One region of the Massilia sp. IC2-476 genome, then DNA from elsewhere that is predicted to be linked to it. Evidence: riboswitches for the same ligand, from Rfam matches in the RefSeq annotation. Region 1 holds a riboswitch; the other holds the start of a gene.
The links. A riboswitch is a leader RNA that binds a small molecule or an ion and turns the genes downstream of it on or off. The one in region 1 is predicted to bind thiamine pyrophosphate.

Region 1 (4,688 bases):
GGATCGCCACCGTGACGATCTCGGCGCCCGCTGCCAGCGTGGCATCGCGCGTCTGCGCCAGGTCGCGGTACTTGCCGCTGCCGACCAGCAGGCGCGAGCCGTACTGGCGGCCGGCGATGGTGAGGAAATCATTGTCTGCAATTGCGTTCATTTCTTCTCCTGTAGGGTGGGCGGGTCTCCCGCCCACGCGGTTGACCGGCCCATACCAAAACGTCGTGTCAATTCATACGGGATGTGACCGCGTGGGCGGAATCCGCCCACCCTACGAATTCAACCGCCGCCGATGGCGCGGACGATGTCTATCTTGTCTCTGGCCTGCACCTGGCGCTGCGCCCAGCGCTGGCGCGGTACCACTTCGCGGTTGACCGCCACTGCCACCGCCTGCCCGGCCAGCCCGAGCTGGCCGGCCAGTTCCTGCAGCGACACCCCGGGCGGCACGCGGTAGGGTTCGCCGTTCAGTTCGATGTCCAGCATCACACCTCCCGGTACAGCCTGGCGCCGCCGCGCACGAACTCGATCGCCTTTTCTTCCATGCCCCTGGCCAGTGCCGCGTCTTCCCCAACGCCGCTGGCGGCGGCGTACTCGCGCACCTCCTGGGTGATCTTCATCGAGCAGAAGTGCGGCCCGCACATCGAGCAGAAATGGGCCACCTTGGCGGAATCCTTGGGCAGGGTCTCGTCGTGGAAGGCGCGTGCCTTGTCCGGGTCGAGGCCGAGATTGAACTGGTCTTCCCAACGGAACTCGAAGCGTGCCTTGGACAGCGCGTTGTCGCGCATCTGCGCGCCCGGGTGGCCCTTGGCCAGGTCGGCGGCGTGGGCCGCGATCTTGTAGGTGATGATGCCGTCCTTGACGTCCTGCTTGTCGGGCAGGCCCAGGTGCTCCTTGGGCGTGACGTAGCACAGCATGGCGGTGCCGTACCAGCCGATGGTGGCGGCGCCGATGCCGGAAGTGATGTGGTCGTAGCCGGGCGCGATGTCGGTGGTCAGCGGCCCCAGGGTGTAGAACGGCGCCTCGCTGCACTGCTCCAGCTGCAGGTCCATGTTCTCCTTGATCAGGTGCAGCGGCACGTGGCCCGGGCCCTCGATCATGGTCTGGACGTCGTGCTTCCACGCGATCTGCGTGAGCTCGCCCAGGGTCTTCAGTTCGGCCAGTTGGGCTTCGTCGTTGGCATCGAAGATCGAGCCGGGGCGCAGACCGTCGCCCAGGCTGAAGGACACGTCGTAGGCCTTCATGATCTCGCAGATCTCTTCGAAATGCGTGTACAGGAAGGATTCCTGGTGGTGGGCCAGGCACCACTTGGCCATGATCGAGCCGCCGCGCGAGACGATGCCGGTCAGGCGCTTGGCCGTCATCGGCACGTAGGCCAGGCGCACGCCGGCGTGGATGGTGAAGTAGTCGACACCCTGCTCCGCCTGCTCGATCAGGGTGTCGCGGTAGATTTCCCAGGTCAGTTCCTCGGCCTTGCCGCCGACCTTTTCCAGCGCCTGGTAGATCGGCACCGTCCCGATCGGCACCGGCGAGTTACGGATGATCCATTCGCGCGTCTCGTGGATATGCTTGCCGGTCGAAAGGTCCATCACGTTGTCGGCGCCCCAGCGGATTGCCCAGGTCATCTTTTCGACTTCCTCGCCGATGGACGAGGTCACGGCCGAGTTGCCGATGTTGGCGTTGATCTTCACCAGGAAGTTGCGGCCGATGATCATCGGTTCGATTTCCGGGTGGTTGATGTTGGCGGGGATGATGGCGCGGCCGCGCGCCACTTCCTGGCGCACGAATTCCGGTGTGATTTCAGGCGGGATGCTGGCGCCGAAGGACTGGCCAGGATGCTGGCGCGCCATCAGGCTGGCCACGCGCGCGCCCATCGGACCGGAATCGACCAGCGAAGCGAGATATTCCTTGCGCCGCAGGTTTTCGCGCAGGGCGATGAATTCCATCTCGGGGGTGACGATGCTCTGGCGCGCGTAGTGCATCTGGGTGACGTTGCGGCCCGCTTTCGCGCGGCGCGGGGTGCGCTGCAGCTCGAAGCGCAGCGCGGCCAGCGCCGGGTCGGCCAGGCGCGCCTTGCCGTAGTCGGAGGTGGGACCTGGCAGCTCCTCGGTGTCGCCGCGTTCGAGGATCCACGGCAGGCGCGGCGTGCCCAGGCCGCGACGCACATCGATGGAAGCCAGCGGGTCGGTGTACGGCCCGGATGTGTCGTAGACGAACAGCGGCGGATTGGCTTCGCCGCCAAAACTGTCGGGCGTGGGCGATTGCGAGATCTCGCGCATCGGCACGCGGATGTCGGGCCGGCTGCCTTCGATGTAGACCTTGCGCGAGTTGGGGAAGGGTTCGATCGCCGCCTGGTCGACCGTGGCGGTCGCGGCTTCAAACTTGTGCGGTGCGTTCATGTGGCTCCTTTGCGGAGCCAGCAAAGGAGTGTGCCAGTACGGCCGCGCAGGCGCGTGCGCACCTCAGGCCTGCTTCTGACTGCTTCCCTTCGCTGGCATTATCCAGATCAGGTTCGGAGGGTATTTCTCACCCGTGTCGCGGATTTGCATATCTGCGACAACAGGACCCCTAGCGTGTGCCGCGCCCGGCTTCCCGGACGCAGCGGGCCGGATTATAGCGCCATCTACTCTATAATGGTTCTTTTCGCACAATTTTTACGCCACCACATCATGGAATTAGCCAAGTCTTTCGAGCCCGCAGACATTGAACAATACTGGCGCACCGAGTGGGAAAAGCGCGGTTACTTCACCGCCACCATGGAGGACGGCAAGCCGTCGTTCAGCATCCAGCTGCCGCCGCCGAACGTGACCGGCACCCTGCACATGGGCCATGCCTTCAACCAGACCGTCATGGACGGCCTGACCCGCTACTACCGGATGCGCGGCTATAACACCGCGTGGATCCCGGGCACCGACCACGCCGGCATTGCGACCCAGATCGTGGTGGAGCGCCAGCTCGACGCGCAGAAAATCTCGCGCCACGACCTCGGCCGCGAAGCCTTCGTGGAAAAGGTCTGGGAGTGGAAGGAAAAGTCGGGCAACACCATCACCGGCCAGATGCGCCGCATGGGCACCTCGCCGGACTGGCAGCGCGAATACTTCACCATGGACGAGACCCGCTCGAAAACCGTGGCGGAAGTCTTCGTGCGCCTGTACGAACAGGGCCTGATCTACCGCGGCAAGCGCCTGGTCAACTGGGACCCGGTGCTGGGCACGGCGGTATCGGACCTGGAAGTCGACTCGCAGGAAGAAGACGGCTCGATGTGGTACATCAAGTACCCGCTTGCCGACGGCTCGGGCCACCTGACGGTCGCCACCACCCGTCCTGAAACCATGCTGGGCGACGTCGCCGTGGCGGTCGACCCGACCGACGAGCGCTATACGAGCCTAGTCGGCAAGCTGTTGACCCTGCCGCTGACCGGCCGCCAGATCCCGGTGATCGCGGACAGCTACGTCGACAAGGAATTCGGCACCGGCTGCGTGAAGATCACCCCGGCCCACGACTTCAACGACTACGCGGTCGGCCAGCGCGCCGGCCTTGCGCCGCTCAACATCTTCACGCTGGACGCGAAGATCAACGAAAACGGCCCGGCCCAGTACCAGGGCCTGGACCGCTTCGCCGCGCGCAAGCAGATCGTCGCCGACCTCGACGCGCAAGGCCTGCTCGAGCAGGTCAAGCCGCACAAGCTGATGGTCCCGCGTGGCGACCGCACCAATGTCGTCATCGAGCCGATGCTGACCGACCAGTGGTTCGTCGCCATGAGCAAGCCGGCGCCGGAAGGCACCTTCAACCCGGGCAAGTCGATCACCGAAGTCGCGCTGGAGAAGGTCGCGAGCGGCCAGATCAAGTTCGTGCCGGAGAACTGGACCACCACCTACAACCAGTGGCTGGGCAACATCCAGGACTGGTGCATCTCGCGCCAGCTGTGGTGGGGCCACCGCATCCCGGCATGGTATGGCGAGAACGGCGAGATCGTCGTCGCCCGCAGCGAAGAAGAAGCCAGGACCAAGGCCGCCGCACAAGGCATCGCCGGCGAATTGCGCCGTGACGACGACGTGCTCGATACCTGGTTCTCCTCGGCCCTGGTGCCCTTCTCGACCATGGGCTGGCCGGAAGAAACCGCGGACATGAAGCACTTCCTGCCTTCCTCCGTGCTGGTAACCGGTTTCGACATCATCTTCTTCTGGGTCGCCCGCATGGTGATGATGACGAGCCACTTTACCGGCAAGGTACCGTTCGAGACCGTGTACGTGCACGGCCTGGTGCGCGACAGCCAGGGCCAGAAGATGTCGAAGTCGAAGGGCAACACGCTCGACCCGATCGACCTGATCGACGGCATCGACGTCGAGTCGCTGGTTGCCAAGCGCACCACCGGCCTGATGGACCCGCGCGCCGCCGAGAAGATCGCGAAAGCGACGCGCAAGGAATTCCCGGAAGGGATCCCGGCCTTCGGCACCGACGCCGTGCGCTTCACCATGGCGAGCTACGCCTCGCTGGGCCGCAACATCAACTTCGACCTGGGCCGCTGCGAGGGCTACCGCAACTTCTGCAACAAGCTGTGGAACGCCACCCGCTTCGTGATGATGAACACGGAAGGCAAGGACTGCAGCCAGCCGAACCCGGAAGACCTGTCGCAGGCCGACCGCTGGATCGTCTCGCTGATGAACCGCGTCGAGCTGGACGTGGCCAAGGGCTTCGCC
Region 2 (4,688 bases), on a different contig from region 1:
CGACCACCCGGCGGATAGTGCCGCCAGTCTGGCCCACCAGCGTGGCGCCGGCGTCGACCTTGGCGACCGAATCCTCGATCAGTGCCTTGATTTCCTTCGCCGCGGCGGCCGAACGGTGCGCCAGGTTGCGTACTTCGCCGGCGACGACCGCGAAACCGCGTCCCTGTTCGCCCGCCCGCGCCGCTTCCACGGCCGCATTCAGCGCCAGGATATTGGTCTGGAAGGCGATGCCGTCGATGACCGAAATGATGTCGACGATCTTTTTCGAGGACTCGTGGATCAGTTCCATGGTCGCGACCACCTGCTCGACCGCCGCCCCGCCCTCTTCCGACACGACCGATGCCGTTCCGGCAAGTTCACTGGCCTGCTGCGCATACTCCGCGTTCTGCTGCACGGTCTCGACCAGGTGAGACATCGAGCTGGCTACCTGGGCCAGCGCGGCGCCCTGCGTTTCGGTACGCCTGGACAGGTCGCTGTTGCCAGTGGCGATCTCGGACGAGGCCGCGGCGATCGCCTCGGTCCCCTGGCGCACCTTGGTCACGATGTCGGACAGTTCGCCGCGCATGGTCGCCATCGCCTGCATCATGCTGCCGGCGCCCGCGCGCGAGGTGTCCACCGGATGGTACAGGCGACCTTCGGCAATGGCGCGCGCCACGCTGGACGCCTGCGCCGGCTCCCCGCCCAGCTGGCCTAGCAGGCTGCGCACGATCACCATGCCGACCAGGGCGCACAGGACCACCGACACCGCGCTCAGGCCCGAGATCCAGTAGCGCGCGCCGGCGGCCTCGGCTTCGGTGGCCGCGCTGGAGTCCGCATTGCGCTGCTGCAGGGCATGCACCAGCACGTCGATGTCGGCAACGATCCGGCGGCGCAGGGGACTGCACTCCTCGACCAGGAACAGGCCGAAGGCTTCCATGTCACCGGACGCCCGGTAGGCCTTCGGACGCTCCAGCTCCCTGGCCATGGCCAGCATGCCTTCCTTGACCTTGCGGTACTGCGGCTCCTGGCCCAGCACCGGATCCAGGCGCGCCAGGGCCGCCAGGTAATCCGTCTTGAACGCCTCGACCAGGTCGAGTTCGCGGCGTGCGGAGGCGTCGTCCTTGAAGATGTAGGCGTTGCGCGCGGCGATGCCGGTCTGGGCCAGCGCTTCGCGGGCGGCGTACAAGGGCTCGAGCTGCTCGTTGCGCACCGTGTTCGAGGCATGCAGGGCGCCCTGGATACTGTTGACGCGGCTGATCGAGAAGACGGCCAGGATCAGGGTGATGGCGAGGACCAGTCCGAATGCGAGGTAGAGCTGCCTGGCGATACCGCTATGTTGTAGGAAATTCATGATCGATATGGAGTTGTTTGTTCTGCTCGTCATTTTAATCATATTTGAACAGAGATTTCCAAGCGTCAACAAAATATATCGAATTTATCGATTTACGTTGGGTTTACGCACTGCGATCGGATTGGCCTCCCAGACGGTTCTTTGTTGCCAGATTCGCCACGGCCGCCATCGTCCGTGGTACACTGCCGCCTCGCTAGGGGTCCTGGTGCGCGTTCAGAACGCGCTGCCGGGTGAGAGATACCCTTCGTACCTGATCTGGATAATGCCAGCGAAGGAAAGCGCAACGCAGTGCCCATTCTTGTTTGCCCTTCCCCCACGTTGGCTCCGGCTTTTTGATTAAAAGCAGCGCGCCAAGTTTCGTGCGCGGCGCGCGAAGACGAGCAAACCCATGACATTCAACCTGAAGCATTCCGTCCTTGCCTGCGCCATCCTGCAGGCCTTCTCCACGAGCGCCTCGGCCCAGCAGGACCAGGGCGTGACCTCGGTGGTCGTCACCGGCAGCCGCTGGGTCACCAGCGACCGCGCCAGCATCGGCGGCTTTTCGGAGACGCCGCTGCTCGACACCCCGGCCTCGATCACGGCGATCAGCCGCACCCAGATGCTGGACCTGTCGATCCGCAGCGCCACCGACGCCGCCCGCTTCGACGCCTCGGTCGGCGACGCCTACAACGCGATCGGCTACGCCGAGCAGTTCTCGATCCGCGGTTTCGCCCTCGACAACGCCACCAGCTACCGCAAGGACGGCATCGCGATCCCTGCCGACACCCAGATCCCGCTCGAGAACAAGGAACGCATCGAGATCCTGCGCGGCCTGGCCGGCCTGCAGGCGGGCGTGGCGGCGCCGGGCGGCATGGTCAACTTCGCTACCAAGCGCCCGACCAATACGCCGCTCCGTTCGGTGCTGGTGGGTGCGGGCGAGCGCGGCACCGTGCACGGCTCGATCGACCTGGGCGGGCGCTTCGAAGACCGTCGCTTCGGCTATCGCATCAATGCCGCTGCGGAGGACCTGAAATCATATGTGCGCGGCGCCGACGGCGAGCGCCAGTTCGTCTCCAGCGCCTTCGACTGGCAGATCAGCCCCGATGCGCTGCTGCAGTTCGATGTCGACCACCAGCACAAGTCGCAGATCACCGCGCCCGGCTACCAGCTGCTGCGCAACGAAGTGCTACCGACCGGGATCTCGGCCAAGACCCTGCTGAATAATCAGCGCTGGGCCAAGCCGGTGGAAACCGACAGCAGCAACCTGGGCCTGCGCTTCGAGTACCGTCTCAGCCCCGACTGGACGGCGACGATCACGGCCAACAAGCACTGGTTCAAGCGCGACGATTACACCGCCTTCCCCTACGGCTGCAGCAACGAAGGCGACGGCTTCTATCCGGGCTACTGCTCGAACGGCGACTACGACGTCTACGACTACCAGAGCGTTGGCGAGCGCAAGAACCCGTGGGGCGCACAGGCCATGCTGCAGGGCCGCTTCGCGACGGGCGCCGTACGCCACCAGCTGACCGTCGGCGCTTCCATGTCGGAGCGCCACGACAGCTTCGGCGAATATGTCTATGACTACGCCGGCTCCAGCAACATCTACAACAACCAGCTGGTCGATCCGGCCCCGGGCAATCCGCGCACCGGCCCCGTGATGGAGCGCCGCAGCGACCGCGAAAGCGCCCTGTTCGTGCAGGACGTGGCGATGCTGACCGAACAGCTCACGCTGCACGCCGGCCTGCGCTGGACGAAGCTCAAGCGCGACGAGCTGGCCGAGATCGAGCAGGGCTGGGTGCATGCGGACGATTCCTTCGTGCTGCCGAGCGTAGCGCTGGTCTACAAGCCGGCGCGCGACTGGACCATCTACGGTTCGGTGAGCCACGGCCTGCAGCATGGCGGCATCGCCGAGATGGGCACTGCCAACGAAGACACCGTGCTGCCCCCTGGCCGTTCGAAGCAGGTCGAAATCGGCGTCAAGGGTGTGGTGAACGAGGCGCTGATGCTGTCGGCCGCCGTGTTCGACATCAGGCAGGGCCTAGAATACGTCAACGCCGCCAACCTCTTCGTGCGCGCCGGCCAGCAGCGCCACCGCGGCGCTGAATTCTCGGCGCAGGGCAAGCTGAATGCGGACCTGAACTACAGCCTGTCGCTGATGGCGCTCGACGCCAAGCAGACCGGCACCGGCGACGCCGGCGTCGAGGGCAAGCGCGTGACCAACGTGCCGGAATTCCGTTCGACCGCCTGGGTGGAGTATGCGGTGCCGGCGCTGGCCGGGCTGAAGGTGGACGCGCTGTGGGAGTACTCGGGCAGCAAGGCCTTCGATCCGGCCAACCGTGCGGTCGTGCCGGGCTACCATGTGGCTGGCCTGGGCGCGTCCTACGCGCTGCGCCTCGCCGGGATGAACACGATCCTGCGCGCGCGCGTGGACAACGTGTTCGACAAGTTCTACTGGCGCGACGTCACGCAGTCGCTGGGCGGCTACCTGCTGCCTGGCGCGCCGCGGACCTTCCGCGTGACGGCGCAGTTCGACTTCTAAACAGCCGCGCTGTCGTAGGGTGGGCGGGTCTCCCGCCCACGCGGTGATAGTTGGATCATGTGCGGCCGTGCCGAATGATCTTGCTGATGGTCGACCGCGTGGGGTGATTCGGGCCAGTGGCCCGAATCACGAGCCGCCCACCCTACGAAAACTGCGCAAGCCCCGCCTTAGTCCGCCAGGTCCGCCAGCTTGCCCAGGCAACGGCGCTGGAAGCCGTTCAGGCCCGTGGTAACGAAACTGTCGTCATCCTCGATCACGCTGGCATCCAGCAGCAGGCGCAGCTTGGCGATGCGGTCGCCCTGGGCCACCGCCTGCGCCGAGTTCGACGCATCGCGTTCGCCCGCCTGCGCGATCGCATCGACCACCTCGGGCGGGAAGTCCCAGTGCTTGGCAATCACCGACGACAGGCGGCGGCTGGCGGCGAACAGCTCGAGGCCGAAGGTACCGGAACCCGGCACCTTGCCCTCGCAAACGCGGTCGGCCACCTGGAACGCGACCTGCAGGCCCACGTTCTGCATCAGGCCCGCCAGATAGGATTCGAACACGCCGGCGGACAACCCCGGCGCCATCACGCTGGCCGCAAAGGCGCAGCGCTCGGAATGGCGCCACACATTCGGGGCCACCTGGCGCGCCACGCCCTGCACCTTCACCCGGACCAGCGGACGGATCGCGATGCGCGCCAGCAGCATGCGCAGGCCGTTCAGGCCGAGCATGGTGACGGCGCCGTCGAGGGTCTCGATCGGCGTGGCCGGACGGTAGTAGGCGCTGTTGGCTTCGCGGATGACTTCCGCCACCAGCACCAGGTCGCGCCCTACCTCGGCGGACAATGCGGCGGTCGAG

Region 2: linked by a shared signal. The riboswitch ahead of LK539_RS23200 (TonB-dependent siderophore receptor) and the one ahead of thiC (phosphomethylpyrimidine synthase ThiC) in region 1 are both predicted to bind thiamine pyrophosphate.

The regions. Positions count from the first base shown of each region.
Region 1 is NZ_JAJFER010000002.1:143,418-148,105, reverse strand. It holds gene LK539_RS05525 (thiazole synthase) at 1-151, opposite strand, end outside; gene thiS (sulfur carrier protein ThiS) at 271-474, opposite strand; gene thiC (phosphomethylpyrimidine synthase ThiC) at 474-2,387, opposite strand; TPP riboswitch at 2,455-2,568, opposite strand; gene LK539_RS05510 (valine--tRNA ligase) at 2,658-4,688, shown strand, end outside.
Region 2 is NZ_JAJFER010000012.1:60,973-65,660, forward strand. It holds gene LK539_RS23195 (methyl-accepting chemotaxis protein) at 1-1,330, opposite strand, end outside; TPP riboswitch at 1,516-1,624, shown strand; gene LK539_RS23200 (TonB-dependent siderophore receptor) at 1,719-3,848, shown strand; gene LK539_RS23205 (HDOD domain-containing protein) at 4,016-4,688, opposite strand, start outside.